3 regions of the Pseudomaricurvus sp. ABR4_320 genome follow, and region 1 is predicted to be linked to each of the others. Evidence: predicted binding sites of a transcription regulator. Region 1 holds the regulator's gene; each other region holds the start of a gene.

Region 1 (9,919 bases):
TACATATCGATGGGAAGGTCGCGGCAGGGGTCTTCATCGTAGCGGCGATCTGTCCCTTTGCGTCGATTGATAAAGGTCTTAGTGCTTGTCATAAAACAGTATCGGATCTCGTTTCGAATGGATGACGGGGTGACGATAATGTATTGAGTGCCTCAAATATTAGCCTAAAAATCCGTGAATACAAGAAAGAGTATCTGGCGCGCCATCCCTTTTTTATGGCGTCGTATCGTTGATCTGTGGTCGGGCGTCTATATATAGGTCCGAGCTGCAAATCCCCGTGCTAGCGAAAGCCGAGATTCGTGCCAATACGGCGCTTAGCGGTCGACAGTGAGGTTGGGGTGGAGGATACTGCTTTCAATTGGCTACAGCGATACCCTATCGATTTTAAGGAGTTGGGAATATGAAGGTGCAAAACGCTATCGTCGATCAGTTAACCCGTGATTTTCAGCCGGTTCATCTTGATGTTACCAATGAGAGTCATATGCACAGTGTCCCGCCTGGCTCAGAGTCCCATTTTCGCGTGGTATTGGTCAGTGATACCTTCGCGGATAAGCGCCTGGTTCAGCGGCATCAATCTGTTTATCGCTGTTTGAGTGCGGAGATGAGTGGTGGCGTACATGCCCTGGCATTGCATACGTATACGCCTCAAGAGTGGCAAGAGCGTGAGTCGGCACCGGCATCCCCGCAATGTCTCGGTGGCTCGAAAGCGACAGGTTAGCCGTTGCGCGCAATGTGCTTTTACGAGATTCTACTGCGGTACCTGTGCAAAAGTTGAACACTGCTATAAAATGCGCGCCCTTTCGGAAATGACTCTCTGGTGGACGCAATGAATGGTGTAACGGTTGCCGCTCTCTATAAATTTGTCGAACTTAACGACTATGAGGCTTTGCGAGAGCCATTGCTGGCGTTCTGTTTGGACCATGACATCAAGGGAACCCTGCTGCTGGCTCGTGAAGGGATAAATGGTACTGTCAGTGGTCGTCGGGCGGATATCGATACCTTATTAGAGTATCTGCGCAGTGATCCCCGCCTTGCCGATTTGGATTGTAAGTTTTCTTTTGATGAAGTCGCTCCGTTTTATCGTACCAAAATCAAGTTAAAGAAAGAGATTGTCACGATGGGGGTTGATTCCGTTGATCCTCGCAAAGTGGTCGGTACCTATGTGGAACCCGAAGAATGGAACGCGCTTATCAGCGATCCGGACGTTGTGCTCATCGATACCCGCAATGACTATGAAGTTGAGTTAGGTACGTTTAAGGGCGCGATCAATCCAAATACGTCGAGCTTTCGGGAGTTTCCTCAATACGTCGCCGATAACCTGCAGCCAGAGCGTCACAAGAAGGTCGCCATGTTTTGTACCGGCGGTATCCGTTGCGAAAAATCGACGGCTTATCTGAAAGAGCAGGGTTTTGACGAGGTATACCATCTAAAAGGCGGCATCCTGAATTATCTGGAAAAAGTCCCGTCGACAGAGAGCTTTTGGCAGGGTGACTGCTTTGTTTTCGATAACCGTGTTACTGTGGACCATGATCTGCAACCCGGAGACTACGATCTTTGTCACGGCTGCCGCTTTCCGATTTCAGAAGATGATAAAAAGTCTGAGTATTACGTTGAAGGGGTCAGCTGCCCCCGTTGTCACGATATCTTGTCGGACGAGCAAAAACAGCGTTTTACTGAGCGACAGAAGCAGGTAAGACTGGCTCAAGCCCGTAATACGCAACATATTGGTGCGCCAGCACCGGCTCGACAGAAGCCAAAGGGCTAGCCGTCGACAGGCGGAGCGACCATTTACAAGCTTTAGTTTGTTTCGGGGAAAATTCTTTTAAAATTGACGTGAATAATTAGTTGCCGGGGCTTCGTTTGGCGCAAATTATATGGTCTAATAACTCCACAAATGTAAATTTATGTATTGCTGAGCCGGTCATGTGTCAGCAGTCCTTATTTACCCGCCGAGTCATTTTACCGTAGATGCATCATAATGGATTTTACTGCCTGGACCGTTGATCTGAGTAAACGAACTGCCACCCATGTCTGTGGATTTCAACTTCAGGTTGAAGGGGATCCCAAAGATCCAAATGCCGTTCACCCGGGAAAATTCCCTCCCAATCTGAGCAATATCGATAAAGTTCGCCTGGTAAGAACGGGCATGGAAGCGATGGTCAAAGCGGCTCGTAGTCGTAACCGCTCCTCGGATGGAAATCGCAAGCCGACCACCACTTATACAGCTCCTCCAAATAGACCAAAGCGCAACACGCTGCGTTTGAAAAAATAAGCGTGAATGCCGATCCTTAGAGCGGATTAAGCCTCAGCGTCTAGTTGGTGGGCGGGTATTAAACTCAATGCCGTTTTGCCTATGGGATGCTTGGGGGCAACCTTCCCTCAGGAAAGTGCTCTGCCGACCAGTTCTGCCAGATTGGGGGGAAGCGTCAATTGAAGTGCAACGGCGTGACCTTCTTCTGACATCTTAGGCCAAGTCTTTTTGACGATGTCGATGACTTTCTCGTCGTCGTGTCTGGCGGCAAATTCCTCAAAATAGTGTGATAAAAAAACGAGGCAGGCGACATCCTCCAAGGTCTGTGTGCCGGTATCTCGTTTAATGCCTTTCTTTTGCAGTAAATCACTGACCCTCTGTTGTTCTTCTTCCGTGTAATCGCAAGTTTGCATCAATTGCGATGTTAACTCAGCGTGGAATTGCGCAAGGCGAGTTCGCCAGCGTTTGTATCCGGCTTTGTCCATTGGAAAGTCGCTGCGTGGAATTTGCCAGCGCTGAATGTGCTGGGCTCGGCAGGCGATCTGTAACAACTCATCTGCATCCGGGGCGAAAGCATGCTGTACTTCGGTCATGCGAACGCCGTAAAGGTAGGCGGCGGGTATAGATTCCTGATCTACCGTAATTCGGTTTGGGTCTTCGTTGTTTTTTTCATCAATTAAAGAAAACAGACGTGTCAGTCGGCTAATGTCGGTCATAAATGTCTCTCGTTTTATATGGAAGGATGCTGTTGATCTGGCGCAACTGGCAACTAGGTGTCGAACACTTGAAGGTTGGTTGGGGAAAAATCGTTAATCCAGATCAAGGATCCTGCGCAATTTCTATTGTCTACTATACTCCGACAATGAGACGACTTCATACAGAGAGAGCCTTACTATGAGATCATTATTTTCCCCGTTAAAGCTGGTGGCTGCTGTGTCGGCACTGTGCGTGGCGGTACCGGCGATGAGCTTTGAAGCGGGAGACATTGTCCTCCGCGTAGGTGCTGCAACCGTTGATCCTCGTGAAGATAGCGACAATATTGCGCTTGATGGTACAACAGTGACTATAGGAGGGGCACCAACAACGATTGGTTTGGACAGCGATACCCAACTGGGGCTGACATTGGAATACTTCCTGACACCCAATCTTGGCGTAGAAGTGCTGGCTGCAACACCGTTTAAGCACACTGCCGTTCTTAATGGTGGGTTGGCCGGCGTTGGTGACATTGCAGATTTTACCCATTTGCCACCGACGGTAAGCGCGGTGTACCACCTAAATGATATGGGTGGTTTTCAACCCTACGTTGGCGTCGGTTTGAACTATACCTTTATTTATGAAGAAAATTTGGATAACAGCGCTGCAGGAGCTTTGGCCGGCTTAGGTTTAACGGGCGGTGATATCGAGTTGGAAGACTCGTTTGGTATTGCTCTGCAGGCCGGGGTTGATTGGCTGCTGGATGAAAAGTGGTTGGTTAATGCGTCAGTACGCTGGATTGATATCAGCACTGAGGCCGAAATCTCTTTTGATGGCGGTAGTAAAATAAAGGCCGACGTTGATGTAGATCCATTTGTCTACACATTGTCCGTCGGCTACAAGTTCTAAGAGAAATCAGTTAGCCTGCTCGTGGCAGGCTCTCTGTAAGGCATTAGGTGATCCGTAATAGCGTGACCACTTAATGCCGATGATAAGATAATAAAAAGACGCTAAGTGCAGGGATCTTCGACATTGGCGATTTGTTTTAAGGCCGCCATGTCTGTGATACCGATTTCCTTTTTGTCGACACTTAAAATGCCATTTTTCTGAAAACGGCTAAATACGCGGCTGACAGTTTCTATTGTTAAGCCCAGATAATTTCCAATATCCGCACGAGACATTGGCAGTCGAAACGACGTTGCTGATAAATGTCGGTTGTGGTTGCGTGTCGAAATACTCAACAATAATGACGCTACCCGCTCTTCTGCGCTGTTCTTACTCAGTAGCGTAATCAACTGCTGGTCAGATTTGATTTCCTTACTCATGAGCTGAAAAAAATGTCGCTGCAAGTTGGGTAGCTGCAGACTCAAATCTTCCAGGCGAGAAAAGGGGATTTCGCAAATCGCCGAGGTTTCTAAGGCGACCGCAGAATTGGAGTAGCGATTGGTAGCGATACCATCCATGCCCACCACTTCACCAGGCAGAAAAAACCCCGTTACCTGCTCTTGGCCATCGTTAGTGACGCTGACCGTTTTGATGGTTCCGGATCTCACTGCGTAGACGGATTGAAATGGCTGGTTGGCTCGATACAAATGCTCTCCTTTCTGCAGAGGACGTCCACGCTGAATGATCTGATCGAGTCGATCGATATCGTCAACATGGAGACTGATGGGGAGGCAAATCGCGTTCAGGCGACAGTCACCACAGGATACAGTTGGATTGTGATGGCACCGGCTGCCGACACCATTGGCTGAAGAGTCACTCGCAATACGGGAGGTCATACCATCGATTTCAAATAAAAAGGCTAAAGACAATTACTATTCTGCTATACCGGCTACAGCGGGTAAAGAGAAAATGTCCCCTGTTTGGGGGTATAAGATGGGCTTTAGCAGGTCACTCAATAAAAAAATGCCTTGTTGCGTAAGCTTAATCTGATTGTCGTGCTCGCTGTAGAGCGGCGTGTTATCGACCAAAGTCTGAGATTGCCATGCGGTTAGTAACTTTGCCAAAGCCGTGCCATAAGGGGGAATCTCCAGTTTATGAAAACACATTAATTCACGCGCCATCGCCAATTGTTGGGTGTGGGAGGGGCGTGTGTAAGGCTGGTTGGGAATCTCACTGTCGCGATAATTGGCAAAGACCGAAGCGTTGCGCCACGTGTTATGCAGTCCAAAACTCTCGGCGCCCGGGCCAAACGCCAGAATGCTGTTAACGCCCAAACCGTTGTAGCCAAACGGTGTCATCTGTATCGTTTTTTCGTGAAAGGCGTTGGCGGTTCGGCTTTTCGATTTTACTAGCCAATCGTTGCCCAACAACAGATATTGGTAGTCTTCTGCAAGCTTTAACAATGTGTCAAAGAGTTCGCGGCCGGCGTTTGTATGTGGCAAACAACGCCAATGGATCGCTGTTGGTAGTCCCGCACGAGAGTCCTCTAGTTTCGGTAAAAGTCTATGGATATCTGGCGATGGCTGCCAGGAGAGTAGGGACCAGCTGTCAAAACGAAAATCCGCAATCATAGCCAAACTGCGATCGATGAGTTTGTTGCTGTAGATGCTGCTGGGTAACTGCAGGCGTAGGTGATTAAAACCCAGGCCGCGAAACAAGGCCAAGCGGTCCGCGTTTAATGTCTCTAGGCTGCAGCTGAATTGAAAATCCACGTCCGGCGGGCTGGCCAATGGGAGTCTGCGTCCAAGTTGCCACATCAGTTGGGTGATGTCTGCGTCTTCCAGGCAATCCTGAGGAATATCCCATAGAATCCAAGGGATCTTAACGTTTTGCAGATCGTCTACCGGTTTGGTACTGCGGATGTGCATCTCTCGTGCAAGGGCGCTGGTTATCTCAGCGGAGGAATAGCCCCGCCAATCACTGCACTGGAGTGAGAGCATCACGCCCATGGCGCTGTTCTGTGACGATGCCAGGGCGCCAGAGTGTTCCGCCGTTTGTGAATTCAACAACGCGCACAGAGGCGTCACAACACCACAGTAATGTCCGGGAGCTTGCGTATTGGATTGGTGGCAATTTCTTATAAGTTCCATTACGACGTTCTTTGTAGGCAGCGTGAGGAAAATAAGTGAATCGAGTCTAACCCTGTGTGCAATTGCGCTGTTGATACAGGTCAATGGGGCCAGATATAGTGACTGATAGAAATGCGTCAGCGGGTCATCTCGATGGAGAGATCTGATGATGACTTGACCAATCAGTAGAGGATTGTGTGAGCGGATGAGAAAAGACCTGACAGGGCGTGTTTTGGGGGGGCGGCTTTTCACCGGCTGGGTTTTGGGACTTTGGCTGTTGGCAGCATCGGTATGTTCCGCGGAAGACGGCGACATGGCGAAGGTCAAGGCCAACGGTGTCAGCTTGGCCTATACAGAGATTGGTGCTTCAGATGGGCCGGCTGTGTTGATGATCATGGGGCTCGGTAGCTCCCATAAATTATGGGGTGACGAGCTACCTCGGGGGCTCGCGAACGCAGGTTATCGGGTCATCTTAATGGACAATAGAGATGTGGGTGATTCCCAGCGAATGGATGCTATGGGTGACCCATGGTTGCGCTGGCAATTATTAAAGAACGCAATGGGGTTTTCCGTTGATAATCCCTATTCCGTTCAGGATATGGCGGCCGATGCAGCCGGTTTGCTCGACGCCATCGGTGTCGAAAAAGCCCATATCGTTGGCGCGTCTCTCGGCGGTGTCATTGCCCAGGTCTTCGCTGTTCAATATCCCAACAAGACGCTGAGTCTGGTCTCGGTTATGTCAACCAGTGGCGCAGAAGATCTGCCCGAACCCACCCCCGAGGCGCGCAAAAACCTGGAAGCTGCTGCATTTGCAGATGATGAAGACCCCTCCGCTATGCACGACCGAGGTTTTTATCCCGAAGGCGTGCCTCGTCAGATGCTGGCTTTTTTGGCCTCTGGTGACCGCTCGGCTGAACTTCGTAAAATCCAGGCCCCGACACTGGTGCTTCACGGTGCAGAGGACGGGCTTTTGCCGCCTGCTCATGGAGAGCATACGGCACAACTGATTCCCGCCGCTACCTTACAGATTGTGCCAGGAATGGGGCACAATCTGCCTGAGGAAGCGGTGCCGGAGCTGGTTGCTTCCATGGTGAGCCTCTTCCGTCAGGTGACGCCTACGGATCCATCCGTAAGCGGTTTATAAGCGTAATTATTCCGTAACGATGTTGTCAGACCCTTTATCGAAACGGTTAATCTAAGAGAAGAAATTGCCCGCAGGTGATATGTACCCCCTATGAACTTTAAGACCTATGCCATTATTTGCGTGATTATTGTGGTTGCCGCAATTCTTGCCTACTGCTCATTGTCATCCAATGAGCCAACAGTCTCATTGCCGCCCGAAACCGACTATCAGTCGGAAACAGTGCCAGAGCCCGCTCCAGCACCAATACCCGATGTTGAAGAAGAGCCGGAAACCGTCGCGCCGGAACCGGAGGTGGCAACCCCGGAATCAACACCCGAGCCTGATCCTGAGCCAATTGTTGAGCCGCAGAAGCCGGCAATTGATACGCCGGAGTCGTTAAACGACAGCGATGCTCTCGTCGTGTCCACTGTCGCCAAGCTATCGCCGCAATTAACCCAATGGCTGTTGCCGGAAGAGCAGGTTCGCAAATGGGTGTTGGCGGTTGATCAAATGGCAGCAGGAAAAATTCCGCAGCAGCATCTTCCGCTTGTGTATGGTATGGATAAATACAAAGTCACAGAAAATGGCGAAACCAGTTTGCCTGCTCCGGAAAATCAAGAGCGTTTGACCGCATTAATTGATGCCGTTACTGAGGTCGATCCGCAGGTGATGGCGGAATATTACCGTGCTTGGTTGCCGACGCTGGAACAGGCGTACGGTGAGCTGGGAAAAACCGATACTTTTGATGATCGGGTTAGTGCGTTGATCGAGCGACTGGAAGCCGTCGAGCCGACGCCGGGAGATGTCACTTTGGATCGTCCCCATGTGTTTTATGAATATGCCGATCCCGAATTGGAAAATCGCAGTGCATTGGAGAAATGGGTGTGGCGCATGGGCAATACGAACCGTGAGAAGCTACAGTCTTATCTCGATGCTTTAGCGCCCTATTTGCAAACTGAAGAGACGCCTTGATCGGCGTCTCGACCATGGTCGTATAGTCGCTATTTTTCAAAGTCGTTAGAGTCTGCACATACAAGGCGTGTTAGTTCTGCCGTGCTTGTTTTTTTAGAAATAAGCACAGCAGTTTCTGATTACCGTCATAAATAAAACTTATAATGCAGGTGATAACGATCATGAGCTACCTGGAGGAGTACACCCGTTCTCTGGAAAACCCCCGCGAGTTTTGGGGCGATCAAGCGGCGAAGCTAGACTGGTTTAAACCTTCCGAGCAAGTTCTTTCCAAAGATGATAACGGTGTTGATCGCTGGTTCGACGATGCCGAAATGAATACCGCTCACATGGCGCTGGACTACCATGTTGCCAATGGGCGCGGTGATCAAGTTGCCATTTATTACGATTCTCCGGTTACTCAAACCAAGCAGGCAATCACCTATACTGAATTACGCGATCAAGTTGCACAGTTCGCCGGTGCGTTAAAGGAACTTGGCGTAGAAAAAGGCAAGCGTGTCTTAATTTACATGCCGATGATTCCTCAGGCCGCTGTCGCCATGTTGGCAACGGCTCGTCTTGGTGCTGTGCACTCGGTTGTCTTTGGAGGATTTGCGCCGCACGAGCTTGCGATTCGTATCGACGACGCATGCCCGGATGTTATCGTAACAGCATCCTGCGGTATTGAAGTCGACAAAGTCCTTCCGTACAAGCCTCTTGTCGATGAAGCGATTAGTCTCTGCGAAAAGAAACCAAATCACGTCGTTGTTTTTCAGCGTAAAGAGCTGCAAGCGAGTTTAAAAGCAGGGCAGGATCACGATTGGGAAACGCTCGTTTCTGCCAGTGCTCCAGCTGACTGTGTTCCTGTCAAAGGTACCGATCCCCTATATATTCTTTACACCTCAGGAACGACAGGAAAACCCAAGGGTGTGGTGCGCGACAACGGCGGTCATGCCGTCGCGATGAACTTCAGCATGAAAACCGTTTACGGTATGGAGCCGGGAGATGTGTTTTGGGCTGCCTCTGATGTGGGTTGGGTGGTCGGACATTCCTACATCGTCTACGCGCCGTTGATTTACGGCTGCAGCTCCATTCTCTATGAAGGTAAACCTGTCAGAACTCCGGATGCGGGTGCTTTTTGGCGTGTGGTTCAAGACTACAAAGTCAGCGCGCTTTTTTCAGCCCCGACGGCATTTCGAGCCATCAAAAAAGAAGACCCTCAAGGGCGCCACTTAGAAAAATATGACATCAGTAGTCTGAAAACGATTTTTATGGCGGGTGAGCGACTGGATCCTCCCACTTACCACTGGGTTAAAGATTTGCTGCAGTTACCCGTGATCGATCACTGGTGGCAGACAGAAACCGGTTGGGCGATCTGCGGTAATCCGATGGGGATAGAACCTATGACCGCGAAGCCAGGTTCTGCGACTCTGCCGTCGCCTGGCTTTAATGTGAAAATTCTTGACGACGCTGGTGTGGAGGTTGCTCCGGGAGTGCAGGGAAGCGTGGCCATCAAGTTGCCTTTGCCCCCAGGATGTTTGCCAACCATCTGGGAAAACCACCCTCGCTTCCGGGCAGGATATTTATCGACTTTCCCAGGATATTACGTGTCCGGTGATGGCGGTTATAAAGATGACGATGGTTATGTTTTTATCATGGGCCGAACCGACGATGTGATAAACGTGGCGGGTCACCGACTTTCTACCGGCGAAATGGAAGAGATAGTTGCGGCACATCCCGCCGTGGCCGAATGTGCTGTTATCGGTGTTAATGACGAGCTTAAAGGGCAGAAGCCGCTTGGACTGATTTTACTAAAAGACGGCGCTGATATTGACGAAGACACGCTGAGTAAGGATCTTGCTGCAAGTGTACGCCACGAAATTGGTGCGA
Region 2 (9,919 bases), on a different contig from region 1:
CTTCGTGGTGGTCGGTGAAGAAGACAAACGGGCTTGAAGAGGCCCACTCCTCACCCTGAAATAACATAGGTACGAAAGGAGACGTCAGCAAGATGGCGATTCCCTGTTTGACGGTTTCAAGCGGAACAATATGGTTGATTCGGTCGCAGCGGGCACGGTTGCCCACCTGGTCGTGATTTTGAATGAACCCCAACAGTTGCCGACCCGATATACCAACTGCTTTACGACCGTGAACGCGCTGACGGTAGGTGGAGAATTTGCCGGCGAGGGTAAACCCGCTATCCAGAACGTTGGCCAGGTCACTGGCCTTGCCAAAGTCCTGATAATACCCCTGTTGTTCGCCGGTCATCAGAACGTGCAGGGCGTGATGGAAATCTTCATTCCACTGGGCATCCATGCCATAGCCGCCAACGTTTGGGGATCTTAGCAGACGGTGATCGTTGAGATCACTCTCTGCAATCAGAATTAAGGGGCGGCCTAATTCAATTTCCAGCGTTTTTACTTCGGCGGTAATTTGTTCTAAAAAATGAACGGCAGACGAATCGAGAAACGCGTGAACGGCATCCAATCGCAAGCCATCGAAGTGGTAATCTCTCATCCACATCAAGGCGTTATCGATAAAAAAACGGCGGACTATATCACTGTCGGCACAATCTAAATTAACGGCTTCGCCCCAGGGCGTTGCGTAACGATCGGTAAAATACGGGGCGAATTGGCCCAGGTAGTTTCCGTCTGGACCCAAGTGGTTGTAGACCACGTCCAAAAGCACCGCGATCCCTTTCTGATGACAGGTGTCGATTAAGTGTTTCAAATCGTCGGGACTGCCATAGTGGTGAAAGGGCGCATAGAGATCAACGCCGTCATAACCCCAGCCGTGGCGGCCAGGAAATTCTGCCAATGGCATAAGTTCGATATGAGTAACGCCGAGTTCGAGCAAATAATCCAGTTTGTTTTCTAATGCCGCATAGGTGCCCTCCGGTGTGAAGGTGCCGACATGTAGCTCGTAGAGTACTGCGGATGTCATTGGTACTTGTTGCCAGTTGTCGTCCTGCCAGGCATATTGTTGGTGATCGACCCAGCGTGACGGGCCGTGAATGCCTTCTGGTTGCCATGGAGAGCGGGGATCTGGTAGTGGCCCCTGGCCATCCAGATATAAGCTGTAATCCGTCCCGTTGGTCAGCGCTTTAGTGTCGATCTCCCACCAGCCCCGTGGCGTTTTCTGCATCGCGTATTTTTCGCCGGCAATACAGGCTTCGAGGGATTTGACTCTGGGGGCCCAGACGGAAAGTAATGCCATTGATGTGGTGTCTCCTTAAGGTAATAACGTCAGCAGACCGACGGGGATGTCTGCCAGAAGTTCATTCAGCAAGATTTTGCCGCTCCATTGTTTCCCGTTTAGCGGGTCATACCAGTTCCCTGGGGGCAGTTCGATGTGCGTATTGTCCCAATTGCCTTTGAGGCGTACAGACCACCGCGTGGTTATGACGATGACACTTTGTCGTCCATCGGGGCTGGTTCGCTGATGGGCAACCAGGTGCAAAGCTCTACTTCCTTGGGCGTAAACTGGGTTGTAGTTTGCGTTGGCGCCAAAGGCATCACTGTGGGATTGTCGCACATCCAAGGTTTTTTGCAGTAACCAGATTTTTGGCAGTCCGCTGTCATAATCCTCGACAACTTGTGCGGCGCTCAGCGTCTTGGCGGTTGCCAGTAACGCCTGGCGACATCGATAGTCGACGGGCCGTCGGTTATCTGGGTCGACCAAGCTCAAATCCCACAGTTCTGTGCCCTGATAGATGTCAGGAATACCCGGTACCGTTAACTTTAACAGTGTTTGTGACAGTCCATTAGCCCATGAGGCAGGTTTTATTGTGGTAACGAAGGTGTCCAGTTCATCGCAAAATGTTTTGTCATTGAGAAGGCTTACAGTAAATTGCCGCACAAGACATTCGTAGTCTTCATTATTTTGAGTCCAGCTTGTGTAACATTTTGCTTCGCGGACTGCTTTTTCCAGGTAATGAGTCAGACGTTCTTCGTTGATTGGCCAGGCGCCGACCAGCGTCTGAAAAACGAGATACGCGGTATTTTTATCTGGCAGCTGGTCTGGAGATTGTGCCGAGTACTTGTGCCACCATTGATCGACTTTGTTAGCCCAGTGTTCGGAATGTTCCGTCAGCGCGATCAGGCGACAGCGCATGTCCTCACTGCGTTTTGTGTCGTGGGTGGTGGTGGTAAGCATCGCCAGGGGCCACTTTTTTTGACGTTGCTGCAGGTCTTTGTGCCAGTCTTCCAGGGGCAGGCTGAAGGTTTCAGGGGCACCGCCGACTTCGTTTAAACACAGCAGGCGGTTATAACGATAGAAGAGCGTGTCTTCGATGCCCTTAGCCATTGTTGGCCCTGTGAGTTGCTGAAAGCGCATGGCCAGTTCAGCCTCGGCCTCACCGGGAATTTCTAACAGGAGTATTTGCTGCAAAAATTCAAACAGCTCGGGATCCATGTCGTCTGCCAACTCTCGAGCCCCGGTAATGGCAGTGCAAATGGTGTATCGATCCTGATCCGTAACACGGCTTTTAGCGGCTTCGACGTAGCTGCGATAGACGGGGAATGAAACTGCGGTTAAGCGCAGGGCCTGTTTGAGTTCAAAGCGCGTATAGTCTCGATAACACCGATGTTGTTCGCAGATATCTACAAACAGGTTAGTTAGCCGATTGAGTTCACTCACAAGATAGTCGTCGAGGATCAACATTTTGCAATTGAGGGCGAGCGAAGCGTACGCCTGATCTTGTCCCGTAAACGAACGATAAAAATCAGTGAGAGGCGTATTTGCATCCGGGTCGATCAAAATGCGGGTGCAGGCGTTCAAAAAATCGTAGCCGGTTGTGCCTTGAATGGGCCAGTCTTCTGGTAAATGTTCTCCGGGTTCCAGTATTTTCTCACCGTAGAGAATGGCTTTAGGGCAGGACTGTCGCAATTGCTGGAAGTAGGCTGCCGGGTTACGCAGGCCATCCGGGTGATCAATACGCAATCCCTGCACCCAGCCTTTGGAAACCCATTTCAGGGGCAGTGCGTGAGTGTCATCAAAAACCTGTGGGTTTTCCACGCGAATGCCTGCCAGCGTAGTGACATCAAAAAAACGCCGATAGCCGAGATCTCGGCTGGCGGTTTTCCAAAATGCCAGCCGATAGTTTTGCTGATCAATGATTCCATCGAGTTTTTCAACGTCTTGGTTGAAACGCTCAAGAGCGTTTTTAATCGCGGCGGCGACTCGGTCTGATTCATCGCAAAGTCGCAGACGTAAATCATGCAGCACAGCTTTGTCGCGATGTCGGCGTTGTACCGCAGCCTGCACCTTGACCGTTGGGCGCGGCAGTCTGCTGTGGCTCTCTGCCAGAAAGGCCAACTCTTCTGAGCCACAGTCTAGGGCCGCTTCCTGCAGGATAATCGCGATGCTAGACGGGTCTAGAGGGAATTGGTTGTCGTAGTAATTTAAAACAAAACGCTGTTGGTCGAGGGCGAGTTGCAGTTCTCCGGCTTCAAGTACTCGGCCATAATGATTGCCTAACACCGGCAGTAGGATTTTATTCGGCCATCGCTCTTCGGTATTTTCCCAGTCGACATCAAAATAGGTGGCGTAGAGGCTGGCGGCTCCGTTTTCCAGGACATCCCACCACCAGGGGTTGCTGTGGGTTTCTATGGCCATGTGGTTAGGGACGATATCAATGATATGTCCCAACTCCGCAGCTCGTAGGGCCTCGCAAAAGCGCGCGTGCGCCGTGTCACCACCTAATTCATCGTTGACCCGAGTCGGGTCGACGACATCGTAACCGTGAGTGCTACCATCCGCCGCCTGGAGATAGGGTGACGTATAGATATGGCTGACCCCCAGATCTCTTAGGTAATCAATGATGGCTATCGCATCGGCAAAGGTAAACTCGCTATGAAGCTGCAGGCGGTAGGTGGCGCGAAGCTCACGCGCCATGGCGCAACACCACCAGGCTGTGACTGCTGACGGTCAATTGTTCGCCAGGCTCCAGCGATTTCGGCTCACTGAGAAAGCCGATGTCGGTATCCAATTCCAGCAGCCAATGTTCTCCCCATTTGGCGGGTGGCAGAGTGAAATTAAGGGGTTCTACGTAGGCGTTAAAAATAACGTAGAAGTTATCATCAGTAACGGGTTCCCCGCGGGGATTCGGATTGGGAATGGATGCCCCGTTCAGGTAAACACCAATCGATTTTGCCCAGCCGGTGCCCCAATCGGCTTCACCCATTTGTTCGCCATCATTGGTAAACCAAGCAATATCCGATACTTCTTCGCCGTGAATGGGGCGGCCGTGAAACCATCCGCGACGACGGAAGACAGGATGAGAGCGGCGATAGTCGATTAATGTGCTGCAGAAATTGAGCAGTTCGCTGTCGGCTTCTTCCCAGTTAAACCAGGAAATGTCGTTATCCTGGCAATAGGCGTTGTTGTTGCCTTGCTGCGAACGACCGAATTCATCGCCACCCAGTAGCATGGGAACGCCCTGCGATAGCATCAGCGTGGATAGAAAGTTCCTTTGTTGCCGGAGTCGGAAATTGTTGATTTCCTCCGAGTCGGTCGGCCCTTCGGCACCGCAATTCCAGGAGCGATTATGGCTCTCACCGTCGTTATTATCCTCACCGTTCGCGCTGTTGTGTTTTTCGTTGTAAGACACTAAATCCCGTAAGGTAAAGCCATCGTGTGCCGTAATGAAATTAACACTGGCAAACGGCAGGCGCGAGTTTTTTTCGTAGAGATCGGAGCTGCCGGTAAAGCGCGAGGCAAATTCGCCCATGGTTTGGTCTTCACCGCGCCAGAAGTCGCGCACACAGTCACGATATTTGCCATTCCACTCTGTCCAGACCGGGGGAAAGTTCCCCACCTGGTAACCGCCTTCGCCCACATCCCAGGGCTCGGCGATTAGCTTAACCTGACTGATGACAGGATCCTGCTGAATGAGATCGAAAAACGCAGACAATTTATCGACGTCGTGCAGTTCCCGGGCTAGGGTGGCGGCCAAATCAAAACGGAACCCGTCCACGTGCATTTCCAGAATCCAATAGCGTAGAGAATCCATGATCAACTGTAGAACATGGGGATTGCGCATATTCAAACTGTTGCCCGTACCCGTGTAGTCCATGTAGTACTGACGATCATCGGTGAGCCGATAATAGTAGGCGTTGTCGATGCCTTTGAAACTCAGCATTGGCCCCAGGTGGTTGCCCTCGGCTGTGTGGTTGTAGACCACGTCCAGAATCACTTCGATACCAGCCTGGTGTAGCGCTTTGACCAGACCTTTGAATTCAGCAACGACAGCACCCGGGCGTTGGTCCGAGGCGTATTCGCTGTGGGGCGCAAAATAACCGATGGAGTTGTAGCCCCAATAATTGCGCAAGTCTTTGTCGACCAGATGTTTATCGTGAATAAAATGGTGGATCGGCATAAGTTCGACGGCAGTAATTCCCAAGTTCTTTAGGTAATCAATAGAACTCGGATGGGCAAGCCCGGCATAGGTCCCACGAATTTCTTCTGGAACATCTGGGTTCTGAGCGGAAAAACCTTTGACATGAGCTTCATAAATGACTGTTTCGTGCCAGGGGATTTGCAGGCGGCGATCGCCGCTCCAGTCAAAATGAGGTTGGTGCACGACCGAGCGAGGAATGTAAGGTGCACTGTCCACCTCACTTTTGCTCAGCGGGCCTTCAGCAAACTGATAGGGAAATAGGGCTTCGTGCCATTTCACCTGACCGTTTACGGCTTTGGCGTAGGGATCCATCAAAAGCTTGTTTGGGTTACAGCGGTTTCCCTGTTGCGGGTTCCAGGGGCCGTGGACCCGGAATCCATAACTTTGTCCGGGCTCGATACCGGGAAAATAACCATGCCAGCAAAATCCGGTGACTTCCGGAAGTTCTATGCGCGTTTCTGTGCCTTCGTCGTTGTAGAGACACAGCTCAACAGATTCTGCGGTTTCTGAAAACAACGAAAAATTCGTACCGGAACCGTCAAAACTGGCTCCAAGTGGGTAGGGATTCCCTGGCCATACTTTCATGATACTTCCCAATCCTGTGATGCAATAATGAGAGTGAGCGGCATCGAACGATGTTTGCTCGGTAAGGGTATCGCGGTGGAGATGTTACTTCTGGGCTCCTGTACTTTAATCTAGGGGAGCGGGTGTTTGCCTGTCATCCATCGTTTTCAAAGGTCTGGAATAAGCGGTATACCGCGGATAGGGCGCCACCATGCTGTAGTTATTAATCGCCAGCAAAAAGCGCGCCCAGCCGAAATGTCATAAGGCTAAGTCGTGCTGAATTTGGACGCGTTGATTGTACGGCACAGTATTGCCAGGCTGTGTTGCAAATTGACGTATTTTGACGTCCTGGCGAGGATGCGGATGACAATGTGATTTTGAAAAGTGTTCTGCGTGCCAAAGGGAAGGCGAGTTGGTTTGGAACGACCACAAGGGAGCCAGAAATTGAAGGGGGCGTTTGTTAAATTTACAGCGGCTGCTGGCAAATCATGCAAGGATTCTGATTAGGGGGGATTTCACTAGTTGGTGAGAGCTGGGGGGGGGATGACGAATAGTACGGGAAAATTGGTGGAGCCTAGCGGGATCGAACCGCTGACCTCAACACTGCCAGTGTTGCGCTCTCCCAGCTGAGCTAAGGCCCCATAGTGTCGGAAACCGGTGGAATACAAGGCTAGTAATGTGATTTCACTTAGCGTTGCAGGGCGGTCCCTAACGAAGAGGTGCGCATTCTATCACTCAGGATCCGACTGTCAACTGTTGTCGATGATCATTGCTTCGACGCTACTAATGGCTGCTGACAAACTTAATATAGGTGATCCCCGGTGCCAAAACCAAACGCCAGGCCAGTTCAACGTCTTCAGAATAGTCTTTGTCAAAAGATTGCAGCGCTTCCATCAGGCTGTCTTCCCACTGGTCAAACAGATAAAGGGGAACTGCATGCCCCCGGGAGCCGTGAACTTTGCCAAGATGTTGGAGTTGTTGGGTGAGTTTGCGGGTGGTATAAAATTCAACCAACGTTTCTAGGGAGTCGTGCAGCATTGTTTTCTGTGCACTCATATTGGTGTTGGCGAACAACCGGGCAACGTCGTCGGACTTGGTGAAAAATATCCGATAGAACTCACCAATAAAGTCAGCGTTATAGCTTGAGTTACCGACTGCGCGCAAAAAACTGTCACGAAAAACCTGTTCGTAGTCAATCACTGTTTCGCCCCCCTTTCGAACCAGTGGCTGACAATTTAGCATGGTTGATCAGAAATGTGTTGTTCTGGAGCAACAAGTCGCGCTATACAGTTTTTCATAGCGCAAAACTGAAGTGCATCCTGAGGGGCAGATCGCCGGCCATTGGCCGGTGCTGGCGATTGTGAATTGAATAATGCTGTTTTTACCCCATATAGTAGATACACGAGTTAGTGGGAGATTCTTCTCCCTTTTCGGGTCGAAGCTTAGCGTCCGGATACAATTTGAAGCAGAGAGAAAGACCTATGGCAACCATCGAAATTCAACGCACTCATTCCATGGAACTGAACGAGGTCAGGGATGCGGCACAGAAATTGGTGGATCGTCTGGAGAAAGAGCATGGGGTCACCTATGCCTGGAATGATGATACGGTAGATTTTAAATGTGCACCCAAGGGGATTTCCGGCCGCTTGGCGGTAGATCCTCAAAAGCTCGACCTGAAGATTAAACTTGGGATGTTGGCCTCAATGTTCGAGGGACCACTGCGTCGGGAGATCGATTCCTACCTCGATAAACATATTTCCTAAAGGGGGATGTATGGCGGATTCTGAAGCAAAGTCTGAAAGCCCGGCGTCGTCAGGGGTTGAGAATCCGCCCGCTAAGTTTGATAGCGCTCATGGTGTCGACGACGAAAAAGACGCCGCTAAGTCGACGGGATCGGTACTGAAGGCGGAAAGCCATGATCAACCAGGGGAAAATCTGTTTGCGACCCTGTTTGGTGGCGTTTCGGAGCTGTCATCCCAGGCGGTGAAATTCGCCGCCAGAAAAACTCGCGATACAACTTTTCGTGTGTTCAAAAATACACCTGAACAGCTTGAGCTGCTCGGTAAGGCGGGGCGGTCGTTGCGCGATTTGCGTGAGGTCGCGGGCGTCAGTTTGGACGATGTTTCAAAAGCGATCGACCTGCACGATCCGGATTTACTGCGCAGTGTGGAAGAGGGCAAGGCCGCCTTGCCGTTTGAGGTGCTGCTGAGGTTGTCCTCGTTTTATGCGCGCAATGATCCTGTGCCTTTTGTGATGAAATATGCCAGGGTTTACAGTCCCCGGGTATGGAAAATGTTGCAAGCGGTTGGTGTTGATCGAATCATGCTGCAAGCCGAGCGCGAATTACAGTTTTTACAGATTTATCGCTCTCGAGATGCCGCTCGTAAACTTTCCGATGAAGGCTTTAATGAGGTGTTGGCGTTTACCCGCAAAGCCTTTGAGATGTCTCTTCACTTCGCCAGTGAGCAGGAGCAGAAAGTCAGCGAGGCAAAGCGGGCGGCCGACGAGGCGATGTCTGGCTCGAAGGGCGATGCCGCAGCTGCAGCTGAGACGACCGGCAAGCGGGCTCAGGAGCAGCGCCGTACCGGCACTGAGGAGTAGTTTTGTTCGGGAGTGGTTAGATCTCCTAACGTGTAGGGACGACTTGCACCTATCGTCATTGTGGGATCACTATGATCCCAAACAAGAAAAATTTACGTATTTACAGACACTTGTGGTCAGCGAAGAGGATGACATCTCGCGCTGATCGTCGTGGTTAATGGGAGGAACTATGAAACTGAATGTCGCAGTATTGGGTGGCGGGAGCTGGGGTACAACGGTGGCGTCTCTGGTGAGCCGCAATACCGAGACCACTCTCTGGGCTCGCAATATTGAGACTGTGGAAGAAATTAACCACAAGCACTCAAACGAACGCTACCTACCTGGCGCAAAATTACACCAGCGTCTCAAAGCAACAACGGACCTGGAAGGCTTGGTGGCGAACTGCGATGTTCTCATCATGGGAATTCCGTCTCAGTCTTTCCGCAAGGTTTTGGAGCAAGTTCAGCCACATATTCGTCCCTGGGTTCCTGTGGTCAGCTTGACCAAGGGGCTAGAATTAAGCACTCGAAAGCGCATGACAGAGGTCATTGTCGACGTTCTACCTGGGCATCCTGCGGGGGTGTTAAGCGGTCCCAATCTGGCGCGAGAAGTGATGGCTGGATACGCCGCAGCCAGTGTTATTGCAATGGAAGATCCCATTGTCGTGCAGGAGCTACAAAATATCTTTAATAGCGGCTTGTTCCGTGTTTATACCAACAATGACGTCATCGGCTGCGAGTTGGGTGGCGTGCTCAAAAACATCATTGCGTTGGCGACGGGAATGGGTGACGGCCAGGGGGCGGGAGAAAATACCCGTTCAGCGCTCATCAGTCGGGGACTTGCTGAGATTACCCAGCTGGGCGTTGCCATGGGTGGTCAGGCTCAAACATTCGCTGGACTTGCCGGCGTTGGCGATCTGGTGGCCACGTGTACCAGTGAGCAGTCTCGAAATCGCCATGTTGGATTCCATCTCGGGCAGGGGAAAACCATTGATGAGATCGTCAATCAGATGCACATGGTAGCCGAAGGTGTGAAAAGCGCGCCGACGGTGATGGAATTGGCGGACCAGTACGGCATCGAAATGCCCATCTCTCGCAAAGTTTTCGATGTGATTCAGGGCAACAGCACCGCCGCCATGGCGTACAAAGGCTTGCTGCGAGCTGATATTGGTGCAGAGTTCGAATAGCCGTTAGATCTCTCTGGATCTGGCGACGCTTTTCCAGCAAGCCCGGCTTTATTCTGGGTTGCTTTCACCGCTATTGGGCATTTCTTTACCGGGTGCTGCGGCTGTTGGT
Region 3 (9,919 bases), on a different contig from region 1:
AATCCTGGCTATGGCCTCTTGCCAGCATGCCGTCGATGAGTTTCTGTTTAAAACCGTGCAGGTTGCCGTTGCGGCCCCAGCTGGCCATGGCGCGTCGGAGTTGGTCGGCTTCGCCGCCGCTAAATCCTGCGGCGACCATGGCGAGTTTGATCACCTGTTCCTGAAAGATGGGAATGCCCAGGGTGCGTTCCAGGACTTCTTTAATCTCATCGTTGGGATAGGTTACGGCTTCTTCGCCGTCTCGGCGTTTTAAGTAGGGGTGCACCATATCCCCTTGGATGGGGCCGGGGCGAACGATAGCGACTTCCACCACCAGGTCGTAATAGCAGCGGGGTTTTAATCTTGGCAGCATGGCCATTTGGGCGCGGGATTCCACTTGGAAAACACCCACGCTGTCGCCCCGGCAGAGCATGGCATAGGTTTGCGGGTCTTCCTTGGGAATATTGGCGACGGTGGTGGGCGGTGTTTGGTAGCTGTTGATCAGTGCCAGGGTTTTACGGATGGCGGTGAGCATGCCCAGCGCCAGAACATCGACTTTGAGAAGGCCTAAGGATTCAATATCTTCTTTATCCCACTGGATAATCGTGCGATCGGCCATGCTGGCGTTTTCCACCGGCACCAAATTGCTGATAGGGGTTTGGGTAATCAGAAATCCGCCCACGTGCTGGGATAAATGCCGGGGAAAGCCGAGGATCTCCCGGATTAAAAACAGAAACTGCTGTGCCATGCGGCTGCTGCCGGCGATGCCTTGGGCTTGCAGGCGTTCTTCCAGATGATTGCTTTTTTCCCACCAAGTCAGGTCTTTGCTCAAGCGCTCGATGAGTAGCGGATCAAAATCCAGAGCCTTGCCCACATCGCGAATGGCGCTTTTGGGGCGATAGGTAATCACTGTGGCGGTGAGTGCCGCGCGTTTGCGCGTGTATTTTTGATAGATGTATTGAATCACTTCTTCCCGGCGTTCGTGTTCAAAGTCCACATCTATGTCCGGCGGCTCGTTGCGTTCTTTGGAAATAAAACGTTCGAACAAGAGGGCGCTTTGGGCGGGATCCACTTCGGTAATAAACAGGCAGTAGCAGACCACGGAGTTGGCGGCGGAGCCTCGGCCCTGGCAGAGGATTTTTTGGCTGCGGGCAAAGTGGACGATATCGGCGACGGTTAAAAAATAGTGTTCGTAGTGTAGCTCTTCGATCAGTCGCAGTTCATTTTCCAGCTGGTCGGCGACTTTGGGTGGCGTGCCATTGGGCCAGCGGCGCTCGGCACCGGCCAGACTGAGTTCGCACAGATACTGGCTCGAGGTTTTGCCTTTGGGGACCAGTTCTTCCGGGTAGTCGTGGCGCAGTTCTTCTAAAGAGAACTGGCAGAGTTCGGCAATGTTCAGGCTTTCTTGCAGCAGTTCTTCCGGGTAGATATTACGTAGGGTGTCTAATGGGCGTAGATGACGTTCGCCATTGCAAAAGCGCAATTGCCCCAGTTGTTGTATCGGCATTTTATGGCGTACCGCAGTGAGCACATCTTGCAGTTGCTGGCGCTCAGGGCCATGCATGTGTACGTCGTTACAGGCCACCATGGAAATGTCGTGATCTTTGGCCAGGGTATAGCAGTGTTGGTAGTGACGGCTGTCTTGCCCGGTTTGCAGCAGTTCCACACCAATCCAGAGTCGCTGGCGAAAGTAGCTTTTTAATAGGGCAGCTTGCTGTTGATGTTGGTTTAGGTCGCTATTGTCCCCAATGGTTTGGGGCAACCAGATGGCCAGGCAATGGCGTGTGCCAAATTGCAGATCGCTGAGTTCCACCCGATATTCCCCTTTGGGGCTACGGCGCCGGGCTTTGGTAATCAGCAGGGAGATTTCACCATAGGCTTGGCGATTGCTCGCCAGTAACACCAGATGATAGCGGGGGGCAGGGGGCGCCTCGGCGATGGGTGGTGTTTTCTTACGGCGACCGCGAGTGGGTTTTTCTGGCGTGTTAGGTCTCTCGACGGGTGCATCGATAACGAGTTCTGTGCCGATAATCAGCTTAATACCCAGTTCCCTTGCGGCGACATGGGCTTTGACGATACCCGCCAGGGAGCATTCATCGGTTAGGGCAATGGCGTCATAGCCGTGGAAAAAGGCTTGGGCGACCAGTTCTTCCGGGCGTGAGGCGCCACGGAGAAAGGAGAAATTACTAAGGCAGTGGAGTTCGGCAAAGGACACGGGGATTACCATAAATACTGTATATAAAAACAGTATAGTGGTATGGTGAAGCTTCGCCAAGGGAGATGAGGTTATGGTTGGGAATACGGAGGGTGGTTGGAGCCATAGAATTGAGGGTAAACCCATTGTCGAATATTGCTAATATTCAACAATGGGGTTGGGGTTTTAAGTATTCTGGAAATATTGGGGCAAGCCAGGCCGTGGTCGCTCTCCCGATGGAGAAGAGACCTTGAGTTTACGTCTGAAAAGTTGGAGTCATTGTTGAAGTGAGTGGGGAGAGGGTGAGCCAGTGGGCGGTTTATATGCTGGCCTGTGCAGATGACACCCTATATACAGGAATTACCACGGATGTTTCCCGACGTGTGGAGGAGCACAATGCGGGTAGACTTGGGGCTCGCTACACTCGGGTCAGGCGTCCGGTGCGATTGGTGTATGAGGAGCCGGTGGCTGATCGCTCGACGGCTGCCAAGCGGGAGGCGGCGATCAAACGTCTAAGTCGCACGGAAAAGAAGGCGTTGTGCCAGCTTTGGCAAGCTAAGGCATCGTCGGGGAAGGTTGGCCAATAATAGTGTGTTCTGTCTGTTATAGCGGGTCTTAAAGTATCAGAACCCGCCATCGTTTGCGTGATTTCATCATTAGTGGCGGTGGTCTCGCCCTCGCGCTCACCTCCGAGAGAATTCATCTCAATCAAGGTTGGAAAACCATCAGCAACCGGTCCTCTGTCGGTCAGCGGCCATATTAATACAAATGCGCATAGGGCGGTTCCACTGTGTGGTGCCCAGGTGCCGCATATTGGTCTATTCCATCAGTCTCTGCAGTTACTTCAAAAGCCTCTCGTTAACGCGAAGCTGGGCCTGCTCCGCCTGAAAGGTATCTTGTGGCTGGGTGTTATTTGTATCAATTGTCGCAAGAGTTTTGGCGTCCAATAACGATTCGTTATTGTAAATGTAAAAAAGAGTCATTATCATTTGCGAAATTCATTTTGGATGTCCGTTCATAGGGCCTTCATGGTCTGGTGGACTCGGGTTGAAAAAATAGAGATGTGGAGCTCTGATAATCTTGATGAAAAAACAGATGATTGTGAACAGTATGCCCGCCATGGCCTTGATCATGGCGTCCGATTTTGCGTCTGCTCAGTCCGATGATAGAAGAGATAAGCTAGAAGAAATTATTGTAACGGCGACGGGCTTTGAGCAAAAAATCCCCGATGCCCCTGCGAGTATTTCCGTTATATCTCACGATCAGATTATGTCACGCCCACATATCAACCTGCTTGATATGCTCAAGTACGAGGAGGGTATCGACGTCGGGACGACCAGAGACAAAACCGGCCAGGGTTCGGTGAGTATGCGTGGACTGACCGGCGAATACACGCTGTATCTGATTGATGGAAAGCGGCAAAACAACCACGGTGATATTTACCCTAATAATTTTGGTGGTAATGCTTTCGGGCACATGCCTCCTGCAGAGGCGATCGAGCGAGTGGAGGTAATCCGGGGGCCAGCGTCCACTCTGTATGGTGCCGATGCTCTGGGTGGCGTTATCAACGTCATCACGAAAAAAGTGACTGATAGCTGGTATGGCACGGTTACCATGAGTGGAACCGTTCAGGAAAATCCTGACTTTGGCGACGATTTGCAGGGCGAATTCTCCGTCGCCGGGCCTTTGATTCCGAATACGCTGGCGCTCGGGTTGCGCGGTAGCTACTACGAAAGCGATCCTTCTTCTCCGGAATTGGCTCCGGCAACTGACCCCAATGGCGACGTGCATTACCGGAGCGTCGGTTTCGGCGGTGGCGGACGGACCGTTGACAGTGAATCTACCTCTTACGGTCTCACGCTGACCTTCACACCGAATGAAAATCACACCCTGCGTTTTGATTATGATGAATCCAGCCAGGTCTATGACAACACGCCCTTTGTCAATCCGGAAACCGGCGAGCTCAGTTATCCTCTCGGAACCAAGGACAATATTGAAGCGTTATGGCAGGACCGGGGCGGGGTGGTCAACCCGCGTGCGGGTTACGCAGCGGATCAGGAGTTTACCCGTGAGTGGTGGTCCATCAGTCATCAGGCTCAGTGGGGATTCGGCACCAGCCAAATTTCGCTCGCCTATGTTGATACCAGTAACGAAGGACGAACTCTGCCTCTGTCCGTAGAAGAGCGCCTGTTGTTACAGAACATGTACGACGGAGTAGGAAGTTACGCGGGCCTGTCTGAAGATGAGCGTCGGGCTATTGCAGAAGACACGTTTTTGCCGCGCCCCAACAGACCGCTGGAAAGCCGACAGTATACGCTTGATGCGCGCCTGGATATTCCCTTTGAGGCCGCCGGTCAGCACCAGTTTGTGGTCGGTGCGCAGGTTATTGATGGGGAGTTGGAAGATGGCGTCTTTGGGCTTGAGAGCAACAATGCCGGCGGTGTTCAGGATCAGGAAATGTACTCTCTGTTCGTGGAGAACAGCTGGACGCCGGTCGATCCTTTCACGCTGACAGCAGGCGTTCGTTACGACGAACATGATGTTTTCGGCAGTCAGGTGTCGCCCAGGCTGTACGGCGTTTATCGTTTGAGTGATTTCTGGACTCTGAAGGGCGGTGTTAGTACGGGTTACAAAACACCCAAGACCACAGATCTGTATGACGGCATCACCGGTTTTGGTGGCCAGGGCACGTCCCCCTTCGCGGGCAACCCGGATCTACAGCCGGAGACCAGTGTCAACACAGAAATTGCGCTCTATTGGGAGAGCCCTGAAGGCCATAACTTTAATATCACCTACTTTGATACGGAATTCGAAGATAAGATCGCCAGTGGCGATACGGTTAATAGCTGTGAAGTGACCGGCGGTGTGCGCCCCTGTGTCAATCTCGGTGCCTACGACAGTCTGGGTTACAGCACCTATTCGCAACGCATCAATATTGATGAGGTCACGATTCAGGGTGTTGAAGTCGCAGGTCGATATTTTCTGTCGAATCAGTGGGTGCTGAACGCGAATTACACCTGGACGGACAGCGAGCAGAAGAGTGGACCGGAAGAGGGGTTACCACTGACCAATACCGCAGAGAATATGTTTAATGCGAGCATAGACTGGCTGCCTTTGGACAGTCTCAGCTTCACGCTTGAGGCCGAAGCAAGGTCGGACCGTTATCGCGGTTGGGATAGTGTTCTGGAAAAAACCCTCTACTACAAAAACTATACCTTGTGGAATCTGGGCGCCCGATTCGAGTTAAATGATCATGTCACCTTCTTTGGTCGGGTAAATAATCTTCTCGATGAGGACTTCACGACCTACGCAACAGACTATGTGGATCTGAATGGCGATGGCGTTTATACCTCCTGTTCCGGTCGTGGTTGTGACAGTGAAGTTGTCTTCACGGATGACTACAACATTTTCGCGGCCAGCCGGAATTTCTGGCTCAGCTTGCAGGTCAGCTTTTAAGTCGGTTGAGCGTTGACCGAGGAGCTTCAGGCTGCTTACAACAGATGTTGAAAAGACGGCCTGAAGCGAGCGACCAAAAGAATCTCAACAGCCTCTAACATAAACCGGCGCGACCTTGTTCGCGCCGCGTTCGTTTATCCGCGGGAATACCGTAGGCTTGTACAGTCTTCACGCTGATGTGACTACAAGTCCTTGTCTTTATAACTCTTTTTACTTTTTTTTGGTGGCTGCAGAGGGTGGCCATCTATGAGCCGTTGGTGCGCCTCAATACATTCAATGCGTTTATTACCAGAGCGGGAAAGGCTCCTGTAAGCCATTCGGTTTCTGACAGGGTCTTAGGGGCTTAAGCTCGAACACCCGGCGCTAAAAGACTGGCGGTTCTATCTTGGTGCTTTTGCTGCGGATCTATTTTAGGTGTCGCTGGGAATTGACACACATCAATCAAGTGTTTAAAGTTTCAGAAATTATTGAAAGTTCAGAAGGGTTAGTTGATGGAGCTCAGTGCGTCTGTTCAATCCTTTGTTATGCATTTCGGCGAAATGGGTTCGCGGTGGGGGTTTAACCGCACCGTTGGTCAGTTGTTCGCTCTGATCGTGATCAGTGAAGAACCTCTGTGTGCCGAAGATTTGGTGTCTGCGCTCAGCATTTCCCGCGGTAACGTCAGTATGGGGCTGAAGGAATTGCAGTCCTGGCGATTGGTGAAAACCCTGCATAAACCCGGGGATCGCAAAGACTATTACCAGGCATCCGGCGATATCTGGCATTTGGGAACAACCGTTGTGGAAGAGCGCCGCAAACGGGAGCTGGACCCAACGCTTTCTCTGCTGCGAGATCAGTTGATGGAAACGCCGGATTCCAGTGCTGCGGTGTATTCCCAGCAGAAGATGCAGGAAATCCACGATTTATTAGAGCTGGTCTCCACTTGGACCAGCGAGCTGCAATCCATGAATCCCGATAATCTGCGTACCTTGATGAAACTTGGTGCCAGTGTGGGGAAGGTTCTTGATGCCAAGGGGCGACTGTTAAAAAAATCATCGTGATTTTTCCCTGACATCATTCTGAGTCGCCCTTGGGCGGTTCATATTTTTTATCGACATTTCGTTGCGTTTATTGGTGCCATAACAATAACGGGGGGTCTTTGGTGGGCGCGAGACCTTGAGCGGCACGCATTCTTCCGAGGTTCGTTATGTTAGAAACCGTTGATTTATCGCGAATTCAATTCGCGGCCAATATCAGTTTTCATATCTTATTTCCTTCCATCACCATCGGCCTGGCCTGGTTCCTGTTTTATTTTAAGTTGCGATTCAACATGTCTGGCGATGAGTTGTGGATGCGCGCTTATCGCTTCTGGATCAAAATTTTTGCTCTGACCTTTGCCGTGGGCGTGGTCAGCGGCATCACCATGTCGTTTCAGTTTGGAACTAACTGGCCGGGCTTTATGGCGACGGTGGGGAATATTGCCGGGCCGCTATTGGGGTACGAGGTGCTAACGGCCTTCTTTCTTGAGGCGACCTTTCTCGGGGTCATGTTGTTTGGCTTTCATCGCGTGCCCAATTGGTTGCATACCCTGGCGACCTTTATTGTGGCGGCAGGCACCAGTTTATCGGCGTTTTGGATTATCGCGTTGAATTCCTGGATGCAAACCCCCGCAGGTTTTGAGATGCGCGACGGTGTAGCCTTTCCAGTGGATTGGTTGGCCATCATCTTTAACCCGTCAATGCCGTATCGCTTTATGCATATGCTGTTGGCGTCCTTCTTGACGGCTTCTTTTTTGATCGCAGGAATTTCTGCCTACCGTATTCTAAAAGGCGATTCTAAGCGGGCACCAAAGCTGGCGTTAAAAACAGCTCTGGTGGTGGCGGCAGTATTGGTGCCTTTGCAGATTTTTGTCGGTGATATGCACGGCTTGAATACCTTTCATCATCAGCCGCAAAAAGTGGCCGCGATGGAAGGCGTGTGGGAAACCGAGAAAGGTGCGCCCCTGCTCTTGTTTGCCATTCCCGACCAAGAAGAGAGAACCAATCATTTTGAAATTCCCGTTCCCTATCTGGCGAGTTTGATTTTAACCCACGATATCGATGGCGAAATCCGTGGGCTGAATGAATTTGTGGGCGAGCATCCGAAAGTGGCACCGGTATTTTTTGGCTTTCGCATTATGGTGGGCATGGGCGTCTGCATGCTGTTGTTTGCCTGGGCGGGAGCCTTTTATGTGGCGAAACGTAAAACCATGCCGAAACGCTATTTACAGGGGTTGGTTGCGTTTACTTTTTCCGGTTGGATCGCCACCCTGGCCGGTTGGTATGTAACGGAAATCGGACGCCAGCCTTATTTGGTAACCGGCATTTTAAAAACCAGTGAAGCCGCAACAACAATTCCTGCGTCTAACGTCGGTCTGACCCTGTGCCTTTACTTGGCGCTTTATGTGGTGGTGTTAACGGCTTACATACACACGGTTTTTCATATGGCGCGCCGCTCGGTTGAGGTTGAAGAGCTGGAGACCTACGCCAGACCGCCCAATGATATCAATGAACACTATGCGCAAGGTGAGGTGAGAGTTTAACGATGGATGCCTATTTGCCAGAAATATTTTTAGGGTTGCTGGGGCTGAGTGTTTTTATCTATGCGGTGTTGGATGGTTTCGATCTCGGTGTCGGCATCTTGCTGCCAATGAAAGAGCACGACCTCGACGTCCGCAATCAATACATCGCCTCCATCGGGCCCTTTTGGGATGCGAACGAAACCTGGTTAGTCCTCGCCATTGGGTTGTTATTTATCGCTTTTCCGGAAGCACACAACATTGTTTTGCGAGAGCTCTATTTGCCTGCGACCTTTATGTTGATGGGTATTATTTTGCGCGGTATCGCCTTTGATTTTCGGGCGAAGGCAATCACCACGCATCGCTTGTTGTGGGACCGGGTCTTTAAGGTAGGGTCCATTGTGACGACCTTGATGCAGGGCTATATGCTGGGGCGTTATGTGCTGGGCTTTGCCGATGGACCTGCCGCGCAATTATTTGCGCTGTTGAGTGCGCTCTGTGTTACCGGTGCCTATGCCTTTATCGGTGGCGCTTGGCTGGTGATGAAGACTGAGGGGGCGTTGCAGATACGTGCCGCTAAGGCATCGCGTTACGCCGCCTGGGCGGCGGCTCTGGGGATTGTCTGCGTCTCGGTGGTCAATCCATTTATCAGCAGTGATATTGCCGAGCGTTGGTTGAGCTTTCCCGAAGTGATTCTACTGTTGCCAGTGCCGGTCGTGACGGCCGCACTTTTTATCCTGGTCGATCGCTATCTGCACCATATGCCACACCAGAATGATTTTGGCTGCTGGATTCCTTTTGTTAGCGCCGTTACCGTGTTTTTCCTGGCATTTGTTGGATTGGCCTATAGCTTTTTCCCCGACATTGTGCCGGGACAACTGACGGTCTATGACGCGGCCAGTGCACCAGAATCGTTGATGTTTATTTTGGTTGGTGCGCTGGTGGTGGTGCCTGTTATTTTGCTGTACACGTTTTTCTCCTATCGAGTCTTCTGGGGAAAAGTGGGCGAGCTGCGATATTACTGATCATTTTTGACGTGCCGCTTATTGTGCGCACAAAGGAGAGGTACATATCAGCATCCCGCTGAAAATAGCAGGATGCTTGTTTGCTCGAAGTGATATTGGGGTTACGGGTAAGATCCGTCTTTAGGTGGCCTTGGTGGGGCGTCATTAAAAAAGCCCATTTCTCGCTCGCCATCGCGGGGTCGACCATCGTGTGGTCCTCCCGGAGGCCCGCCGCGTCCCCGTCGAGGTGGCTCACCAAGTAAGGTAACCTGTTGGTCTAAGGTGATGTCTTCGTAGAGTTTACCATCCAACAGCAGTTGATAGCTGTCGCCTTGAATCAGATCTGCACTAGAAAGCGTTGCCGCCTGAAATTTACCGACGGAGGTGCGCTCCAAAAGTGTCTCGCCTTCAAGGGTTTGCAGTGTCACTTTGGTGCCTTCTGGGTAGATATCCGGGAAAAACACTTGCAGACAGGGTTGGCCGGATTCGGCGCTGGGCACGCTCAACATGCCTGAGCCACCCAGAGCGATCAGTGTGCCGCCAGAAACAGTAAAATCGCCGTTCATATCCAGGGCGCTGTCGCCTCGTCCGAGAGGGCCGCTCACTGTAACGACACCTCCGCTCATCAATGCATTCCCGTTGGAATCCAGGCCATCACCGCCAGCCACCACGTCCAGGCTGCCGCCGTGGATGGTCAATAATCCCCCTTCCAGTACGTCGTGTCCGCCGCCACCTCCGCGGCGTTCTCCA

What was found. The regulator FNR, encoded in region 1, switches genes on or off when oxygen is low (the NO sensors DNR and NnrR bind a similar motif). The targets are predictions, from matches to a motif close to TTGATNNNNATCAA.
Region 2: a site for FNR is predicted at 7,304-7,317, ahead of ACXAFR_RS15395 (globin). Genes of this name have one in related genera too.
Region 3: a site for FNR is predicted at 6,057-6,070, ahead of ACXAFR_RS05770 (GbsR/MarR family transcriptional regulator). Genes of this name have one in related genera too.

What each region holds. Positions count from the first base shown of each region.
Region 1 covers NZ_JBSWVF010000004.1:136,584-146,502, forward strand. The annotation lists gene ACXAFR_RS09640 (hypothetical protein) at 1-92, opposite strand, end outside; gene ACXAFR_RS09645 (BolA family protein) at 401-718, shown strand; gene trhO (oxygen-dependent tRNA uridine(34) hydroxylase TrhO) at 827-1,765, shown strand; gene ACXAFR_RS09655 (hypothetical protein) at 1,979-2,272, shown strand; gene ACXAFR_RS09660 (DUF4202 domain-containing protein) at 2,380-2,967, opposite strand; gene ACXAFR_RS09665 (OmpW/AlkL family protein) at 3,146-3,853, shown strand; gene fnr (fumarate/nitrate reduction transcriptional regulator Fnr) at 3,955-4,725, opposite strand; gene ACXAFR_RS09675 (hypothetical protein) at 4,762-5,979, opposite strand; gene ACXAFR_RS09680 (alpha/beta fold hydrolase) at 6,164-7,102, shown strand; gene ACXAFR_RS09685 (DUF3014 domain-containing protein) at 7,193-8,053, shown strand; gene ACXAFR_RS09690 (propionyl-CoA synthetase) at 8,215-9,919, shown strand, end outside.
Region 2 covers NZ_JBSWVF010000007.1:37,179-47,097, forward strand. The annotation lists gene treZ (malto-oligosyltrehalose trehalohydrolase) at 1-1,297, opposite strand, end outside; gene treY (malto-oligosyltrehalose synthase) at 1,313-3,976, opposite strand; gene glgX (glycogen debranching protein GlgX) at 3,966-6,065, opposite strand; tRNA gene ACXAFR_RS15390 (tRNA-Ala) at 6,610-6,685, opposite strand; gene ACXAFR_RS15395 (globin) at 6,828-7,244, opposite strand; gene ACXAFR_RS15400 (polyhydroxyalkanoic acid system family protein) at 7,526-7,807, shown strand; gene ACXAFR_RS15405 (hypothetical protein) at 7,818-8,645, shown strand; gene ACXAFR_RS15410 (NAD(P)H-dependent glycerol-3-phosphate dehydrogenase) at 8,815-9,810, shown strand; gene ACXAFR_RS15415 (phasin family protein) at 9,859-9,919, opposite strand, start outside.
Region 3 covers NZ_JBSWVF010000002.1:588,208-598,126, forward strand. The annotation lists gene ACXAFR_RS05755 (error-prone DNA polymerase) at 1-2,206, opposite strand, end outside; gene ACXAFR_RS05760 (GIY-YIG nuclease family protein) at 2,476-2,760, shown strand; gene ACXAFR_RS05765 (TonB-dependent receptor domain-containing protein) at 3,269-5,629, shown strand; gene ACXAFR_RS05770 (GbsR/MarR family transcriptional regulator) at 6,121-6,669, shown strand; gene ACXAFR_RS05775 (cytochrome ubiquinol oxidase subunit I) at 6,816-8,189, shown strand; gene ACXAFR_RS05780 (cytochrome d ubiquinol oxidase subunit II) at 8,192-9,190, shown strand; gene ACXAFR_RS05785 (carbohydrate-binding domain-containing protein) at 9,292-9,919, opposite strand, start outside.